DNA from 4 places in the Exiguobacterium sp. PvP048 genome. Region 1 is predicted to be linked to each of the others. Evidence: riboswitches for the same ligand, from Rfam matches in the RefSeq annotation. Region 1 holds a riboswitch; each other region holds the start of a gene.
What was found. A riboswitch is a leader RNA that binds a small molecule or an ion and turns the genes downstream of it on or off. The one in region 1 is predicted to bind thiamine pyrophosphate.
Positions count from the first base shown of each region.

Region 2: another riboswitch for thiamine pyrophosphate. It lies ahead of tenI (thiazole tautomerase TenI); the one in region 1 lies ahead of thiD (bifunctional hydroxymethylpyrimidine kinase/phosphomethylpyrimidine kinase).
Region 3: another riboswitch for thiamine pyrophosphate. It lies ahead of ABIC15_RS08660 (ECF transporter S component); the one in region 1 lies ahead of thiD (bifunctional hydroxymethylpyrimidine kinase/phosphomethylpyrimidine kinase).
Region 4: another riboswitch for thiamine pyrophosphate. It lies ahead of thiT (energy-coupled thiamine transporter ThiT); the one in region 1 lies ahead of thiD (bifunctional hydroxymethylpyrimidine kinase/phosphomethylpyrimidine kinase).

Region 1 is NZ_JBEPSU010000004.1:90,664-95,492, reverse strand. Features, by position in the region: gene ABIC15_RS09875 (murein hydrolase activator EnvC family protein) at 1-1,209, shown strand, start outside; gene ABIC15_RS09870 (murein hydrolase activator EnvC family protein) at 1,418-2,704, shown strand; TPP riboswitch at 2,765-2,875, shown strand; gene thiD (bifunctional hydroxymethylpyrimidine kinase/phosphomethylpyrimidine kinase) at 2,993-3,802, shown strand; gene thiM (hydroxyethylthiazole kinase) at 3,783-4,553, shown strand; gene thiE (thiamine phosphate synthase) at 4,543-4,829, shown strand, end outside.
Region 2 is NZ_JBEPSU010000002.1:503,822-508,650, forward strand. Features, by position in the region: gene ABIC15_RS07015 (MFS transporter) at 1-770, opposite strand, end outside; gene ABIC15_RS07020 (OsmC family protein) at 975-1,400, shown strand; gene nagZ (beta-N-acetylhexosaminidase) at 1,406-2,635, shown strand; TPP riboswitch at 2,695-2,797, shown strand; gene tenI (thiazole tautomerase TenI) at 2,888-3,484, shown strand; gene ABIC15_RS07035 (NAD(P)/FAD-dependent oxidoreductase) at 3,481-4,473, shown strand; gene thiS (sulfur carrier protein ThiS) at 4,470-4,673, shown strand; gene ABIC15_RS07045 (thiazole synthase) at 4,677-4,829, shown strand, end outside.
Region 3 is NZ_JBEPSU010000003.1:160,264-165,092, reverse strand. Features, by position in the region: gene ABIC15_RS08670 (DEAD/DEAH box helicase) at 1-282, shown strand, start outside; gene ABIC15_RS08665 (50S ribosomal protein L25/general stress protein Ctc) at 633-1,304, shown strand; TPP riboswitch at 1,396-1,494, shown strand; gene ABIC15_RS08660 (ECF transporter S component) at 1,600-2,175, shown strand; gene ABIC15_RS08655 (ABC transporter ATP-binding protein) at 2,175-3,734, shown strand; gene ABIC15_RS08650 (energy-coupling factor transporter transmembrane component T family protein) at 3,700-4,425, shown strand; gene ABIC15_RS08645 (FAD-dependent oxidoreductase) at 4,515-4,829, shown strand, end outside.
Region 4 is NZ_JBEPSU010000001.1:177,453-182,281, reverse strand. Features, by position in the region: gene rsgA (ribosome small subunit-dependent GTPase A) at 1-903, shown strand, start outside; gene rpe (ribulose-phosphate 3-epimerase) at 905-1,561, shown strand; TPP riboswitch at 1,585-1,691, shown strand; gene thiT (energy-coupled thiamine transporter ThiT) at 1,755-2,315, shown strand; gene ABIC15_RS00935 (thiamine diphosphokinase) at 2,315-2,923, shown strand; gene ABIC15_RS00930 (amino acid permease) at 2,989-4,392, opposite strand; gene rpmB (50S ribosomal protein L28) at 4,534-4,722, opposite strand.

The sequences.
Region 1 (4,829 bases):
TTAAACGAAAAAATGTTTGCAGTTGAAACAAAAGACCGTCAGATCAAAGCAACTGAAGCAGAAATCGTTGAACTTGGAAAGCAGATCGAAAAGTACAAAGCGAAATTAAAACGCCAAGAAAAACTGCTTGGTGACCGTCTTCGTGTCATGCAAGAAAATGATGGGAACTCCATTAAATGGGAAGAAGTCATTTTTGGATCAAAAGATGTCGGGGATCTGGTCAGCCGCGTTTTAGCGGGGAAATCCATCTCACAACAAGATGATAAAATGATTACCGATTATCAAAACACACAAAAAAAATTAGCAGCTGCTCAACAAGAATTAAAAGATAAAAAAGCAAAACTTGTGACGGAGAAACAAGAGTTGAAACGTCAACAAGCGGAACTTGAGCAACAGCTCAAAGAACGTAACAAACGCTTAAAAGAACTCCGGAAACAGAAAAAGAAATTTGAAACTCAGTTGATGGATGCAAAAGAAGTACAACAAATTTTGATCGCGCAAGAGCAAGCAATTGCAGCTGAAAAAGCAGCTCGCGAACGTGAAGCACGAATCGAAAAAGAGCGTCAAGCGCAAGCGGCACGTGAAGCAAAAGCACGTGCAGAAGCACAGGCAGCACAAGCAGCAGCTGAACAACAGGCGGCAGAAGCAGCCGCTGCTAAAGCAGCAGCCAAAGCGGAACAAAAATCGTCAACACCTGCTACGTCGACGAAACAATCTACGCCATCTGTGACTGTGCCGAAAGCAGCACCGGCACCAACACCGGAACCGGCAGCACCAACACCTGCTCCATCATCTTCTTCTATGTTTATTCATCCGACAAGTGGATCAATCACACAAGGATATGGTTCAGCAAGCGGTTCGAACGGTTATTCTTTCCACAATGGAATTGATTTCGGAGCGCCGGTCGGTACGCCGATTGTTGCAGCAGCAACAGGAACGGTTATCACTGCATCAAGTGGTGGTCCGTACGGTAATCATGTCATGATCGCACACCAATTAAATGGAAAAACATATACAACGGTTTACGCGCATATGAGTTCATTAAATGCACATGCTGGACAACGTGTCAGTCAAGGACAACAAATCGGTGCCCTTGGCAGCACAGGGAATTCAACAGGCCCGCACTTACACTTTGAAATTCATGTAGGTGGTTACAGCTACAGTGCTTCAGGACCGGCGAATTCTGTAAATCCAATGTCGATGTTATAATTACGGAAAAAGCGATTGCTATGGCAATCGCTTTTTTTGTGTGTCTTGATCAAAATGAAAAATGTTATATTACAAAAAAACGCTTTCACTTGAAACATAAATGAAATTTTACTGAAACTATTACGATGCTATAATCAATCTCAGACATAAATACTTTGAATTAACTACTTTTCAAATAAGAAATCATACATAAGTGAGGAAATGAGACATGTTAAAAAAATTGTTGTCAACGGTATTGTTAGGAGTGTTGCTCGTATCAACTGCGCCGACTTCTGGTCATGCTGCAACGATTAAAGAAAAGAAATCTCAAAATGCGACAGAACAGCGTCGATTGGAAAAAGCCATTAAAAATCAAGAAGCCAAAATATCGGCGGAACAACGCGAAATCAATAAAATTGATGTAGCGATTAATGAAAATATTTTCCGGATTTCCGAAAAAAATAAGCAGATTAAACAACTAAACCTTCAGATTGAAGATCTGGAAGCGGAAATCGTCCGCTATGAAATCATGCTCACACGTCAAGAAGAGTTGCTCGGAGACCGGTTACGTGTACTTCAAGAAAACGACGGTAATTCGATCAAATGGGAAGAAGTCATTTTTGGTTCGAAAGACCTGGGGGATTTATTCAGCCGTGTCATGGCCGGTAAAAAAATCGCCGAACAAGATGATAAAATGATTTCTGCTTATTTGGAAACACAGGAAAAGCTGGCGGAAATGAAAAAGAACCTCATCACTAAAAAAGAAGAGCGTGTTCAAGAAAAAAAATCATTGCTCATTCAAAAGAAACAATTAAAACAACAGATGAAAGAACGGAGCGCAACCCTGAAAAAATTACGTAAAGGGAAGACGAAGTTTACGACAAAACTGTTGAGTGCCAAAGAATTACAGGCGACTTTAGAAGCTCAAGAAAGAGCGATTGCGGCAGCAAAAGCAGCAGCGAAAGCCGCCGCAGAAAAAGCGGCGGCCGAAAAGGCAGCAGCGGAAAAAGCAGCAAAAGCAGCAAAAGAAGCAGCAAAATCAAAGCATGAATCAAGTGAATCAACGGTTGTTCCGACTCCTGTCAGCAGTGGACCGACCGGATCGGCGAAGTTTGTTCGTCCGGCTTCGGGTGGTGTCTCACAAGGATTCGGACCGGCCAGTGGAGCGAACGGTTATACTTTCCATAACGGTGTCGATTTCAGCGGACCTGTCGGATCGCCAATTCGTGCGGCGGCTTCCGGAACAGTCATTACGGCCGGAAGCGGCGGACCTTACGGGAATCACGTCATGATTTCCCATTTCCTTGACGGTCAAGTGTATACAACGGTGTACGGTCATATGAATTCGTTATCGGTTTCAGCAGGTCAAACGGTCACTCAAGGTCAAACGCTTGGTACTCTTGGGAGTACGGGTAATTCGACAGGACCGCATTTGCACTTTGAACTGCATATTGGTGGATATCAATATAGCGCGTCAGGACCTGCTAACACGGTTAACCCACTTGGATACTTGTAAAAACGAGCTTCGGCTCGTTTTTTTGATGGTGCTGTGATACAGTGAAAAAGAATTTAAATTACGAGCAACTAGGGGAGCTGGAGGAGTCCGGCTGAGAGGAAAACCACTCTGTTTTCGACCCTGTCACCTGAACTGGATAATACCAGCGTAGGAAAGTTGAGATCGAAGACATGAGTACTTTAGCCGGTCAACCTGGTTATTCATGGCGTCGTCTGCTTTTTTACAGCGGACGGCGCTTTTTGTTGTCCGTTTTCTCCTTATTTGCTCACAGGAAAGTGAGGAATTGGAATGAAACACGTATTGACAATCGCCGGATCCGACTCCGGAGGCGGAGCGGGAATTCAGGCAGATTTAAAAACATTTTCAGCACTCGGCGTATATGGAATGAGTGTCATCACGGCGATCACGGCACAAAATACACTGGGTGTTCAAGCGGTTGAAGACGTCTCTCCCGAGCTTGTGGAAGCGCAGTTAACCTCGATTTTTTCAGATATCCGTGTCGATGCCGTCAAGATCGGAATGGTTTCTAATCAGGATACGATTCAAGTGATTGCCCGACAACTGGAAAAGTATTCTCTGCCGATTGTTCTTGACCCCGTCATGGTCGCAAAAGGCGGCCATGCTTTGTTACAACCGAATGCGGAACAGGCATTACTTGAACAGCTGTTACCACTTGCGACTCTTGTGACACCGAATATTCCTGAAATCGAGCGGATGATCGGCGGAACGGTCCACTCACTTGCGGATATGAAGCAAGCAGCGGTAAAGCTGACTGAACGTCGGGCAGGAGCTGTGTTGCTCAAGGGCGGGCATTTGGAAGGACAAGACGCCACTGATCTTTTATATACGGACGAACGATATGTCGTCTTTGAACAAGAACGGATAGCGTCCCGCCATACGCATGGGACAGGCTGTACGTTGTCCGCTGCCATCGCCGGCAATCTGGCTCTTGGTCATTCACTGGAAGACAGCATCCGTTATGCGAAACGTTATGTGACCGAAGCGATTCGTCACGGTTTTGCTCTTGGACACGGAATTGGACCGACACATCATTTTCATGAACTTTGGAGGGATACACATGTTACGACGCATCCATGATAAAAAACCGTTGATTCATCATTTAACGAATACTGTCACGATCAATGATTGTGCCAATATGACACTTGCGCTTGGGGGATCTCCTGTCATGGCAGAGGACCTGCTCGAAGTCGAAGAGATGGTTGGTCTTGCAGACGCCGTCGTGATTAATACAGGAACCATCAATCCGGACATGCGCAAAGCACAGCTTTTAGCAGGAAAAACAGCTAACCGACTGGGGAAACCGGTCATTTTGGATCCGGTGGGCGCGGGAGCCACGACATTAAGAACGGATTTTATGAAACAACTGATGGAGGAGATCACCTTTACGGTCATCAAAGGAAACGCTTCGGAAATCAAGACGTTGCTCGGACAGGCCGCTCGAACGAAAGGGGTCGATGTAGCGGAAGGGGAATCACTCGATCTTCAAAGTGTTCACGCCTTCGCTTCCCAGACGAAACAAGTCATCGTCGTCACCGGACCGGTTGATTTTGTGACGGATGGAGTCCGTCAACATCATCTGGATGTCGGGACAAAACGACTCGGTCAAGTGACAGGAACAGGATGTATGACCGCTTCCTTAATTGCGACGTTTCTGGGAGCAGGATACGGTCGTTTCGACGCAGCTGTATTTGGGACGTACGCCATGGGAAAAGCAGGGGAAACGGCCGGAAATCGTCCTGGTATCGGCAGTTTTCGGACCGGATTGTTTGATGCGGTCAGTCTGATGACAGAGGAAAGTTTGCCGGAGGTGCAGATGAATGGACAGTGAATACTTGATTTATGCAGTGACGGATAGACGTCTGCATCCGCATCTTCCCTTGGAGGATGCTGTCGAAGCAACGATTAAGGGCGGTGCAACGATTGTTCAATTACGGGAAAAAGAGATGTCGGGTAAGAATTTTCTCGAATCAGCCGTTGTACTGAAGGATCTGACTGCCAGTTATAATATTCCGTTGATTATCAATGACCGGATCGATATCGCTTTATTAGTCGAAGCGGGCCTGCATATCGGTCAAGATGATATTCCTTTAACGGAAGCACGTCG
Region 2 (4,829 bases), on a different contig from region 1:
CCGTAAGCGAGTAAAATCGGACTGATCCAGGCTGACGGCAATTTCAGTTCCAACTCAAGCACGGGCACGAGATACGTATAGACGACGTATGTCGCACCGAATCCGAATGAGGGAATGAAAAAGGCGATCATGATCCGTGGATTGGCGAGTAAACTGAGCTGTTCGCGGATTGAACCGGACGATTCCGATTGCTGGACCGGAACGACTTTCAAGACAGCAAGCAGAGCGACGACACCAAGACTGCTCGTCAGCCAAAACGTGGCAGAGTAACCGGCATGTTGTCCGATGAATGTACCGATCGGCACACCGAGGACGTTTGCCATCGTGAATCCACCGAAGATGAAGGAGACAGCGACGCCGCGTTTCGCGATCGGCACACTGTCGCTTGCGACGACCATTGCCAGTGAAATCAGGACACCCGTCAGAACAGCCGTCACGATTCTTGACAACAGCAACAGTTCATAATTCGGTGCGATCCCGCTGCAGATATTCAGGATGATCCAGACGAAAATCAGACTGAGCATTAACTTCCGCCGTTCAAGGTGTCCGGTCAAGGACATCGTAATCGGTGTTCCGATGGCGAAGGCAATCGCAAAGGCGGAGACGAGCGTGCCGGCTTTCGCAATCGTGATGTTCAGACCGTCCGCAATTTCAGATAAAATACCGACGATGACGAATTCGCTTGTTCCAAGGACAAAAGTCAACATGGATAACGTCGCGATTAACAGCCAGTCGGCTTGACTCAAACGAGTCGATGATGATGATGACATAAATAATTCCCCACTTCTGGCGCCTGTGCGCAAAAAAACTATCGTGTATCAGAATAGCATGATTTAACAAGGGCGGAAACCGAATTTGCCTGACCCGGAAAAAGAAGCATTATTGTGAATAGACAGTCAATTTCACTTGTCATGCATTCGGGTATACTAACAGAGTAGGAAACATCACTTAAATTAGAAAAGGACGTGATCTTGATGCAAGCAACAGTCATTTGGAATCAAAAGATGGGCTTCAGCGGGGAGACCGAATCCGGACATCACCTAGCGATGGATGCAGCGCCGGAAAACGGCGGGGACAATCAGGCACCCCGGCCGACAGAACTCCTGCTTCACGCCGTCGCCGGTTGTACCGGCATCGACATTGTCTCGATTTTAGAAAAGATGCGCTTGACGCTGACGTCATTTGAGATGGATATTGAAGGAGAACGGGCGGATGATCATCCCCGGCGTTTCACGACGATCTCGATTCATTACCGGCTCGAAGGTGATTTACCGGACGATAAAGTCCGCCGGGCGATTGCCTTATCAAAAGACAAATACTGCTCGGTCTCACAATCGCTGAACGCAGAAATTGAAGTCTATTACTCGATCAACGGCGTCCGGAACGAGGAACCGATTTGAAACGGATGGTTCCTGTTCTGTTGGCAAGTGTCCTCCTCGCCGGTTGTGCTGACGAGCCGGTACAACCGGTCGAACCGCAACCGAAGCCGGCGAAGAAAACAAAGCCGCCGCAGCCGGATCGACCTTCTGCTGCTGAGCGGGCAGAGAAACAACTTAAAGAAACCGTCTCGAACATGTCGACGGCGGAAAAAGTCGATCAGTTGCTGTATATCGGTGTGACGGGAACAGCTTTGACACAAGCCGACCGAACGCTGTTGCAGGATCATGCACTCGGTGGTGTGCTGTTACTCGGCGGCAACATCACGTCGACCGATCAACTGAAAACCTTTACGGCAGCGATTGCTGAAGCCCAACCGGCTGATGCAAAAGCGTTTCTCGGCTTTGACGAAGAGGGCGGACGCGTCAGTCGGGTCCCGGACGCACAGCTCAAATTATCACCGAGTCTGTCGTTCGGTCAAAAAAATGATCCGGCATTGATGAAGGAAGTCGGACAGACACTTGGTTCGATTTCCCGTTTTTACGGCTTTAATATGGACTTCGCCCCGGTTCTTGACGTGAACAGTAATCCGGCGAATCCGATCATCGGCGACCGGGCCCTCAGTGCGGATCCGCAACAGGTCGCACGGCTGGGTGTGCCGTTGATGCAGGGAATGAAAAAAGAAGACATCGTTCCGGTCGTCAAACATTTTCCGGGACACGGTGACACGACGGTCGATTCCCATGTCGGTCTGCCGCGGGTCGATGCGACAAAAGCGGAACTCGAACAGACGGAACTGGTCCCGTTCAAGCGGGCGATTGAAGAGGGGGCCGAGATGGTCATGGTCGCGCACATCCTGTTCCCGGCCCTCGACAAAAACCGTCCGTCTTCATTGTCAAAACCGGTCATGACCGGCGTCTTGCGGGATGAACTGAAGTTTGACGGAGTCATCATCACGGATGATCTCGTCATGGGAGCGATTACGGAACAGTACGGTCTTGCCCAGGCCGCAAGTCTTGCGCTTGAAAACGGTGCCGACATGGCGATGTTCTCGGCTCCGGGTACGTATACGTCCGTCCACAAGGAAATCATGGCACGGATCAAACAAGATAAATTGTCGAGAGCCGATCTCGATCAGAAGGTCATCCGGGTTTTACGCTTAAAACAAACGTATGACTTGTCGCAAACGAAACGTGTCGACGAATACCAACGCTTGATCGAGCAGGTCAAAGCGGTCGAAGCGGACATGCGACATTAATCAAGGGTAGAACAAATCGGACTACCCGTGGTAAACTACAGGCGTACCACACAAATCAATATCTACACTAGGGGAGTCTCGCAGCAGACTGAGACGGAAGTATCCGGACCCTTTGAACCTGATCTAGTTCGTACTAGCGGAGGGAAGTGGATTCCGATCATTCATAAAGGATGCGACGACTGTCGCCCTTTTTTGTAGGACCACTCCATCAGTTCATGGGGTGGTCCTTTTTCGTGTGGAAAGGGGGAAATGATGACGCAGTTACATCTGTTGACAACCGGTCAACAGGGCTGGGAAACGCTGGAACATACATTACCGGAACTCGCGATGCGTGTCGACCGGATTCATCTGCGGGAACCGCTTTGGTCCGCACGGGAGTTGGTGACCTGTATTGAGTTTTTAATGAAATGCGGGGTGCCGGCGGAACGATTAATCGTCCATGACCGTCTTGACGTCGCTCTCGTCACCGGCATCGGGATTCAACTGACGACACGCAGTATTCCGGTCGATCGTGTCCGGAGCCGTTTTCCGGAACTGCGGATCGGTCAATCGGTCCATTCGCTGACGGAAGCGGCAGCAGCAGAACAAGCCGGTGCGGATTACGTGATGTACGGTCACATTTTTGAAACCGGATCAAAACCCGGTGTACCGCCGCGGGGACTGCATGCCTTAAAACAGATTGTCGAGCAGGTCTCGATTCCGGTCATTGCGATCGGCGGCATCAAACCGGGCAACGTTCAGGAGGTCATTGCGACCGGTTGTTCGGGCGTTGCCGTCTTGTCGGGGATTCTCGGGCAAGCGAATTCGCTTAAAGCAGCTGACCGGTTCCGGGAGGTGATGCAACGATGACACGACCAGATGTCTTAATCATCGGGACCGGCATGATCGGTTTGACGCTCGGCTATGAGTTGCTTAAACGCGGACAAACTGTCCGTTTACTTGACCAGTCGACAGCCGGACAAGGGGCGACACGGGCAGCGGCAGGGATGCTTGCGACAGACGAAGAACTGCCGGAACCGTTACACGAACTGGCGGCGCTGAGCCGGACGTTGTATCCGGAGCTGGTCCGGCAATTGATGGACGAGACCGGTCTCGGGAGCGGTTATCTGGAACAGCCGTTTTGCCTGCATCGAGGAAATCAATTCTTGACGTTCGAACAAGTCGGACAAATCGATTCCCGATTAGTGACGCAGGCTTTACGGAGCGCGATCGAACGACGGGGCGGAGTCATTGAAGAAGACACATCTGTTTCGCAGCTCGTTCGGGACAAACAGCGGATCATCGGCGCCGAGACGAACCGGGGTCTGCGGACAGGCAGACAAATCATTGTCGCCAGTGGTCGTGGATCGGAAGCCGTGTTACGTTCGATCGGCATCACAATCGATACATGTCCGGTCAAGGGGGAATGCCTGTCCGTGCGCCTCATGACCGGATGGCTCGACCGGACACTGTTTAATGAACAGGTGTACCTCGTTCCGAAAGCAGACGGACGAATCATCATCGGAGCGACGGAACGGTCCGGGGATGAATCGACGACCGTCAGTCTCGACAGTATTCGTTTGTTAGTGAATCAAGCCATCAGGCTCTATCCGCCGCTTGCGGAAGCTGTGTTTGTCGAAGCGTGGGCCGGCGTCCGACCGCAAACCGGTGACGGTCTGCCGTATCTTGGACCGGTGGACGGCATCGAAGGATTATTCGTCGCAACCGGTCATCACCGGCATGGCATCTTACTGGCACCGGCGACGGCGACTGTGCTGGCAGATTGCATCATGGGGCAAAAACCGAAAGTGATGTTGGGTGCTTTTAGTCACCAGCGACAGGGGGAGAAAACGAAGTGAACATTCGTTTAAATGGAAAAGACTACGCATTGATCGAAGAAACGACGACGTTACACGACTTATTGCAACATCTGGCGATTGACGGAAAAATCGTCATCATCGAGCAGAACCGGCAGATCATCGATCGGTCCCGTTATCCGGACACGACCGTCCAACCCGGTGATGTCGTTGAAATCGTTCATTTTGTAGGAGGAGGATGAATCATGTTAGAAATCGGTGGAAAAACATTTGCTTCACGCTTGTTACTCGGAACGGGAAAATATCCGGATGCAACGACGCAACAACAGGCGGTCGAAGCATCCGGGACGAACATTCTGACGTTTTCAGTCCGACGGCTCGACGTCTTTGCTAAAGGA
Region 3 (4,829 bases), on a different contig from region 1:
CTGGCGACGGCAGATACCGTCATTTTGTACGACAGTTGGTGGAATCCGGCCGTCGAGCAACAAGCGGCTGACCGGGCTCATCGATTGGGACAGCAGTCACCGGTCGAAGTGATCAAGCTGTTGATGACCGGAACGATCGAGGAAAAGATGGCGGAATTACAAGATCGCAAAGCGACGATGATTGATGCCGTCTTATCGGATCAGAAGCCGGATATTTTAACGATTCGTGAACTCGTCCGTCTGCTCGATTCTCCCGCTTTTATCGATTCAGCAGGTGATTAACCACACAAATCAAAGGAAATCTTAAAAAAATGAAGGACCTTCAATCCGTTGTCTATCAAGAGGTTTGAAGGTCTTTCGACAATCAAATTCAGAAAAAAAGGTTTTAAGTTTTGAAAGACAGGGGTATATCTACATTAGCACCGTACAACACGGTCGCTTTTCAATTATTGTTTCTCAATATCAGCGTAATGACCTGGGAGAGAAATGCTACTTACTCACTTCGTTTTTCATTTCTGAATGAAATCCAGTTGAACTAGCATTTAGCGCATGAATTTCTGTTGGAACCTATTGTTCCACTCCTACATTCATTACCTTTTGAGGGCTATACCAAATTCAAGGGGGAAATGAACATGTCAGTAACATTAAAAGTAGAAGAACGCGAAGTACGCCCACGCTCACTTAGAAAGCAATTACGTCATGAAGGAAAAGCTCTTGGTGTCGTGTATGGCTACAAAGTGGAAAGCACACCGATTTCATTCGACGAAAAAGAATTGGTCAAAGTCATTCGTGATCACGGCGAAAACGTCTTGGTTGCTCTTCAAATCGGCGGTAAAAAGGTCAACACTTTGATTAACAAGCTCGATATGGATATCTTTACACCAACGATTAAACACGTTGAATTCATCGCGGTTAAAATGGATGAAGAAACAGAAGTTGAGACGGATATCGTCCTCGTCGGCGAAGCAGCCGGTGCAAAACTTGGCGGATTCCTTTCACAAACACTCTTTAAAGTAACAGTTGCCGCAACACCAGATAAATTACCGGAACGCATCGAAGTCGATGTAACGGATCTTGCAATCGGTGATTCAATCACAGTTGCTGATCTTCCGGAAGAAAAAGATTTCCGTGTCGTCACAGAAGGTGACATCCAAGTTGCAGCAGTCGTTGAATCGACACTTGAAGCTGAACTTGAAGAAATCGAAGAAGCTGAAGCACAAGCAGCGGATGCAGATGCATCAACAGATGATTCAGAAGAAACATCTGAAGAGCAAGCTGAAGAAAACAAAGAAGACAAAGAATAATCATTTCTCCCCTCCCCTCGCGGAGGGGTTTTTTAATGGGGATTGACAAGTCGGAGCGTCAGACGTACAGTGAAAGCTGTACACCACATTATACATCCACTAGGGGAGCCATTTGGCTGAGACGATTCACTTCGGACCCTTTGAACCTGATCTAGTTCATACTAGCGTAGGAAAGTGGAGCGGACCCATTCGTGCCCTTTTTCTGTCCCCGGACAGTTGACGCGACCGCTCTCTTTTCTAGAGGGCGGTCTTTTTGTGCTTTCCTTGCGGATGTACATCTAAAGGAGAACTGATTATGAACAGTTGGAAAATGAAAGAAATTATCGTCATGATGATGCTAGCGGTTGCGTGCGGCGTTCTCTACTTAGGCTGGTCGACGTTATGGTTGCCAATCTCTGCCATCTTCGGACCGGTCGGCTCAAACTGGATGTTCGGCATCTGGGTCATTGCCAGTCCCCTCGTCGCCTACATCGTTCAAAAACCAGGTGCGGCTTTGATTGCCGAAGTCGTCGCAGCCGCGGTCGAACTGTTTACCGGCAGTCACTTCGGTTTATCGGCTTTATTGATTGGACTTGCGCAAGGCATTGGCGCTGAGGTTGCTTTTCTGTTAGTCGGCTACCGGACCTTCAACACCTTCACCTTGATGCTGTCGGGCATGTTTGCGGCTGTCGGAAGTATGGTCTATAGTCTGGTCGTCAATGGGTTCGCCTACTATACGACGACGACACTGCTATTGACGTTTTCCCTGCAACTGGTCAGTGGGGCATTACTTGGCGGATTGCTCGCGAAAATCATCGTCGACTCACTCGTCAAGACGGGAACGCTGAACGGTTACGCCGTCGGACGACAACAGAAACGGCGGGCTGCCTGATGTGGTGCCGGAATCTGACCGTCCGCTATCCGGATCAAGACCGAGATGTTTTAAACGACTTGACCGTGTCGCTCCGGCAAGGAGAGACGACCTTATTGATTGGTCCGAGCGGCAGCGGCAAAACGACCTTCTTGCATACGCTTGCCGGTCTGATGCCGGAAACGATTGAGGCGGAAGTCACCGGTGAATGGCGCGCAGACGGAACCGTCGGCATGCTGTTTCAACAGCCGGACGATCAGTTTTGCATGCAGACGGTCGGGGCGGAAATCGCCTTCAGTCTGGAAAACCGGAGTATTCCCCGCGATGAAATGGAAGAACGAATCAGAACGGTGTTGAAACGGGTTGGACTCGACCTCGCCTTGACGACGCAAATTGCCGGACTGTCCGGCGGGATGAAACAACGGCTTGCTTTGGCCTGTGTGTTGGCACTCGAACCGGACATCCTGTTACTCGATGAACCGACGGCGCAACTCGATCCGCACGGCCGCCGATTGATGATGGAGCTGATTGAAGAATTGCATCACAATCCGAACGTGACACTGGTGTTGATCGAACATCAACTGGAAGAATGTGTGACGTTTGCTGACCGTGTGTTGGTCTTTCGGGAAGGACAGCTGAGGCTTGACGGTTCCCCGCTTGAAGTCTTCGAAGAGAAACGGGAGGAACTGATCCGGCACGGTATCATGTCGCCATTGCTCTATCCTTATACACTCGAGACGATTCCGCTGACGGTCGCAACAGCGCGGTTTCTGAATAACCCGCCCGTCGCAAGACGTCCGGTGGCAAACGAAACGACGTTTGATTTGACCGATGTGACGATCACGCATGGCAAACGGGTGATTCTCGACCGGATTTCGCTGACCGCGTCCGCCGGAGAATGGATCATGCTCGTCGGACGCAACGGTGCCGGTAAAAGCACCCTGCTTGAGACGCTGGCAAAACTGTTGCCGGCGCAAAGTGGGACGATCAAGCTGTTTCAGACGCCTTTGAAAAAATGGCGGGACCGGACGTTTTACCAGCAGGTCGGCTTCGTCTTCCAGCAACCTGAGTTTCAGTTTCTGAAACAGACGGTGTTGGACGAGTTGACGATCAGTTGTACATCCCCGACACCTGGTCAGTTGAACAATGCCTTACAGTATTATCGCTTGGCAGATGTCGCGGGTCAGTCCCCGCTTGCACTTAGTCTCGGACAAAAAAGACGCTTAAGTGTCGCGACGATGCTGCTCGAACGAAAAGCGGTCCTGTTACTCGACGAACCGACTTTCGGACAAGATGCCGAGACGGCGGCACAATTGGTTGAAGTCTTGCGACGAGCCCGAGCAGCCGGGACAACGCTCATCATGGTGACGCACGATATGGAACTGGTCCACCGTTACGCCGACCGTGTTGTCGTCATCGGCGAGAAGCACATTCAGTTTGACGGGACACCGGATGAATTGTTCCGGAACGAATCGTTGCTTGAGCATAACCAGTTGATCCGTCCTCTATCGGTACGCTATCAGCAACGCGAGGAGGTGAAACACCATGCAGGAAAACGATTCACTGCTCGCGCGCATTAATCCGGCGGTTAAGCTTGGAACACTGGTGTATGTCATGCTGGTGCTGATTACGACGTCACGTCTGCCGGTAACATTCGCCCTGCTTCTGTTTGCAGCCGTCGGTGTAGCCTGTTCCGGTTGGCGGCTGTCGATACTGTTGCTACGGCTCATCCCTTACAGTCTGTTATTTCTGTTGACATTTTGGATGATGGCGGCATTCGGTGAAGGAGAGACGGAATTGTGGACATTCGGCTGGTTCCGGATCACGGAAGAGAGTCTTGCTCACGCTTGGCTCGTCGCAACGCGAATGTTTGCTTTTGTCCTGTTGAGTATAACGTTCGTCGCAACGACCGACCCGACCCGGTTCGTCATGAGTCTGATTCATCAATGCCGGCTACCGGTCCGTCTGGCTTACGGATTTTTAACCGGACTTCGCTTCATTCCGATTTTCCGTCAGGCGATCCGGACCATCCGTCAGGCACGCCGAATCCGGCAACAACGGTCGATTTGGCCGTGGCAGACATTTTTCGCAATCAGCCTGCCGTTGTTTACGACGAGTATCATCCGCTCGGAACGGATTGCGATTGCGATGGAAGCCCGTCAGTTTCGGGTCGACCGGACCTATTATGTCCGACCGGTCGTGACACGATGGGATCTTGTCTTCCTGTTGATGACCGTTACGCTCGCAACATCACTTCGTCTGTTCCTCTGAAGAGGAACGATTACGCTATTCCGCATAAGGGAATAACAGTCTCAGAGACAGCGAATTTTTAAAAAGAGTAGGTGAATGTCGTGAAGCAAATGGTCTTAGTCGGCGCAGGTCATGCGCATTTAGAATGCATCAAACAAGGGAGTCATCCGGAAATCGACTGGATTGTCGTCACCCCCTCCCGTTATCAGTATTATTCCGGCATGTTCTCCGGATTAGCAGACGGCACCTATACACTCGACGAAACCCGCATCGATGTCAAAGCATTATGTGAACGGCACGGTAAGACATGGATTGAGGACCGGGTCATGCGGATCGATGCCGCGGGCAAACAGGTCATTTGTCAGTCCGGACGGGTCGTCCCATATGATATCGTGTCCTGCAACATCGGTTCGAGCGACTGGGAA
Region 4 (4,829 bases), on a different contig from region 1:
GCAGAAAATCGAATTGAAGACAATCGGGAAGGAACGATCATTCGGCTTCAGGGTGGATTTTATGATGTCATGACACCTCAAGGCGAGATTCGTTCACGGGCACGCGGTAATTTCAGAAAACGGGGCATCAGCCCGGTTGTTGGGGATGAAGTCGTTCTACACATTGAAAGTGAGACCGGATATATCCTGGAAGTAAAGGACCGTCAAAACTTCCTCGTTCGCCCGCCGGTTGCCAACATTGATCAAGCATTGTTGGTTGTTTCAGCAGCAGAACCTGATTTTTCTGCCCATCTTCTCGATCGGTTTTTGGTACTGATCGAAGCAAAAGAGATTCAACCGATCATTATCTTGACGAAGATGGACTTGCTGCAAGGAGAAGCCGAACAGCATGTATCCGAAGCGATTGCTGCCTACCGGACAATCGGCTACCAGGTCATCGAAACGTCAAGTGAGACCTTGACCGGAGTCGAATCCGTCCGTCCGTTGCTGAAAGATAAAACGAGTGTCCTGGCCGGACAGTCCGGTGTAGGAAAAAGTTCGTTGCTGAATGCTTTAGAACCTTCATTGGCACTGGAAACAAGTCATATCTCGAAGGCACTTGGACGCGGACGCCATACGACCCGCCACGTGACCCTGATGCCGCTCGGTGATGGATTAATTGCGGATACTCCGGGATTTTCGAATCTCGATTTTCCGCATGAAATGGAACTGGAAGAGTTACGTTGGTGTTTTCCTGAATTCGTTGCTTTACAGGATGATTGCAAATACCGCGGCTGCCTGCATCTGAATGAGCCCGGTTGTGCCGTTAAGCAGGCTGTCGAGGCACATGAAATCATGAGTTCGCGGTATACGAATTATGGTATGTTTGTAGAGGAAATCAAGAATCGGACACGGAGGTATTAACATGATTAAAATCGCCCCATCAATCTTATCAGCGGATTTTGCAAATTTAGAGCGGGATGTCAAAGCAGTAGAAGCGGCAGGTGCCGACTACATTCATTTTGATGTCATGGACGGTCAATTTGTTCCGAATATCTCATTCGGACTTCCTGTCTTAAGCAGTTTACGTCAAAAAACAGACATGATTTTGGATGTGCATTTAATGATTGACCGTCCGGAAAACTTTGTCGAAGCATTCGTTGAAGCAGGGGCTGATATCGTGACATTCCACGTCGAGGCAACGAATCACGTCCACCGTGTCCTGCAACAGATCAAAGCAGCCGGTGCGAAAGCGGGCGTCGTGCTCAATCCGCATACACCACTTTCGATGATTGAACACGTGCTGGAAGAAGTCGATATGGTGTTGTTGATGACGGTCAATCCAGGTTTCGGTGGTCAAGCCTTTATTCCGGGTGTCATGAAGAAATTAAGTCAACTGGCTGCGCTGAAAGCGGAATATGATCTATCGTTTGAGATTGAAATCGATGGCGGAGTCAACGCAGAGACGGCCAAATTATGTATCGAAAACGGTGCAAATGTTTTGGTCGCAGGTTCGGCGATTTATAATGCGCCGGATTATTCAGAAGCAATCACTAGTATTCGGAATGCCGCTCACGTATAATAAGAGCAGAATCAAAATTGAATGAAGACCGCAAGGGGTGTCGCGTCAAGCGGCTGAGAGAAGTGATTGGACTTTAACCCTTCGAACCTGTTCCGTTCAGACGGACGTAGGGATGTGGCGCACGCAGGCAGTACGGCGTTCGTCGTACTGTCTTTTTGCCGTCCTGCGATTTTATTTTTAGGAGGAAAAAAGGATGAAACGGCTACAAATGTTAATGGAAATTGCAATCTTTGCAAGTCTTGGTGTGGTGTTCGATTTATTGATCCCGTTTAAAATGCCTCAAGGAGGTTCCATCAGTTTGGCAATGTTACCGATTTTCGTCATGGCGTTTCGTCACGGCGTTGTCGGTGGGGTCGTGACGGGAGCACTCGTTGGAACAATCCAACTGATGTTCGCTCCACAAATTCTGACGGTCGTTCAGCCGTTACTCGATTATACGATTGCGTTCGGAGTCGTCGGACTGAGCGGACTGTTTGCCCGTCAAGTTAAAAAAGCAGCAGCAGCCGGGAAGAACGGCCGTTTGATGGCGATTGTATTAGGTGCGACATTGTTAGGTGCGGGCTTACGTTATGTCTGTCACGTCATCAGCGGAATCGTCTTCTTTGCTGAATATGCGGAAGGTCCGGTCGTTCCGTATTCCTTGATCTATAACGCGACGTATATGGTTCCGTCCTATCTGTTATGCGGTATTGTCGCAGGGCTCCTGTTTACGACGGCGCCACGGCTTCTTCGTTATTCGGCACGAGGTGTCTGATGCGGGTCGTGATTGTAGCAGCCGGTCCGGCGGAAGACATTCCATCCTTACAACCGTTTATGGAGGAGAAGCCGGTTGTCATTGCTGTCGACGGCGGGGTCACCGTATTGGCGCAACAAGGTCTCGCTTTTGACTTGGCCATCGGTGACTTTGATTCGCTCGGATACAAACCGGAAGGGGCAATCATTCATCCGGCTGAAAAGGATGAGACCGATTTGGAACTGGCATTACGTTACGTCAGTCAACATTATGAAGCAACGGAAGTGCTGGTATTCGGTGCGACCGGCGGACGACTGGATATGACGCTTCAAAATGTCTATCTGTTAAAGCAATTCCCGCTCGTCCGTTTGATGACGAAGCGGGAAGAGATCCGTTTCCTGCAACAGGGACAGTATGACATCAAAGCAGACCAGTATCATTATCTGTCCTTCATTCCGCTCGTCCCGACGCGTTTGACGCTCCAAAGGGTCAAGTATCCGTTGACACAACACGATGTCCCGGTCGGCGGATCGTTGACCGTCAGCAATGAATGGACGAATCAGGGACCGGCAAAAGTGACGGTGCACACAGGTGAAGTTATCGCATTACGGAGTTTGTCGGACCATTGAAAAAGCGTGTTCGTTAGGATTGCCTAACGAACACGCTTTTTTAGGATTCTGTAGGTGGAGGCAGTTCAAGATTCTAACGTGGAACTGGCTGCCTGACGCTCGGTTTGAGCTGCAATATGTTTTCCTTTGACGAACAGATGGTAACAACCCCATGTCAAGAGGAAGAACGGAACACCGATATACAGCGCAATCCGTTGATCCGCCTGAAACGCCAAGCTGATCAATACGAGCATATTCAGAGAAAACGAGATGATCGGCAAGACCGGGAAGAACGGTGTCTTGAATTTTAATTCACTGACAGCATGCCCGTTTTTGATGAATTGACGACGGAACGCAATCTGCGAAGCGGAAATTGAAATCCATCCGACTTGTGCACCGAGTCCTGCTAGTGACAACAACCAGATGAAGACGGTATCTTCCGCGAAAAAGGCGGTCAGAAGCGATAACATCGCAAACAGCATCGTAAAACATAACGCCCGCATCGGTACACCACGCGAGTTGACGATCGCAAGTTTTTTCGAAATCATGCCTTCTTGAGACATCGACCATAACATCCGGGTAGCAGCGTATAATCCCGAGTTCCCGACCGACAATAAGGCAGTCAGAACGACGATGTTCATCAAATCGGCCGCGTACGGAATCCCGATCGCATCAAAGACCATGATGAACGGACTGCTGATACCGCCGGCTGTTTCATAAGGAATCAAGGCGCCGACGATTGTAATCGAAAGAACAAAAAAGATGAACGTCCGCCAAACCGTATTGCGGATCGCTTTCGGAATCGATTTTTCGGGATCGTTCGACTCTCCGGCCGCAACCCCGATCAGTTCCGTCCCCTGGAATGCGAAGTTGACGGCGATCATCGTCGTCAAGACTCCGAGCGCACCGTTCGGGAACAATCCGTTTGAAGTAAAGTTGGCGAATAAACTTTCCGGGCGTGCTGCCGTCATATCAATCCAGCCAAACCAAGCCGCTCCCCCGAGCGCGATGAAAAATAGAATGGCCAGGACTTTCAGGCTCGAGAACCAGAATTCAGCCTCCCCAAAGGCTTTGGCAGATACGGCGTTAAGTCCGAATAAAATGACGGTGAAGATGGCACACCAGATGACGATAGGGGTGTTCGGAAACCACCGATCCATCAGACTTCCGGCTGCCGTGATTTCAAGTGCCACCGTCACGGCCCATCCGAGCCAGTAAATCCAGCCGACGGCAAATCCGATACCCGGTCCGATGAAACGTGTCGTATACGTTTGAAATGATCCGGAAACCGGCATATGGACAGCCATCTCTCCTAAACATAACATTGTCAGATACATAATGGTCCCACCCACGATGTAAATGAGGACCGCCCCGAGCGGTCCTGCTTGCGAAATCGTTAATCCGGAACCGAGGAACAGTCCCGTACCGATAATCCCTCCGAGTGAAATCATGAAGAGATGCCGGCTTGTCATTTCTCTTTTTAACTGCATGTCTGACCCTTCCCCCTTGAAAAAAATAACTGCTCACTTATTGTAAGCGTTTTCAATTATTCGGACAATTAGTTTATAAGAAAAATAAAAAAAGGACAAAAAAAGAACCGGAAGGGAAGATTCCCATCCGGTTACTGCGCCTTATACGCGTTCGACTTTACCTGATTTGAGCGCTCGAGCTGAAACCCAAACCTTTTTAGGTTTACCGTCAACGAGAATACGTACTTTTTGTACGTTGATTCCCCAAGTGCGTTTCGTTTTGTTCAATGCGTGTGAACGGTTGTTTCCCGACTTCGGCGATTTCCCAGTAACGTAGCATTTACGTGCCATGTGTTCCGCCTCCTTTTATGTTGTTTTGCGTTCGTCCTAATAGACACTTTGCTATCTTATCATGCTGTTAAGACGGTTGCAACATAAAAAAAGTAGCTGACAAGAAA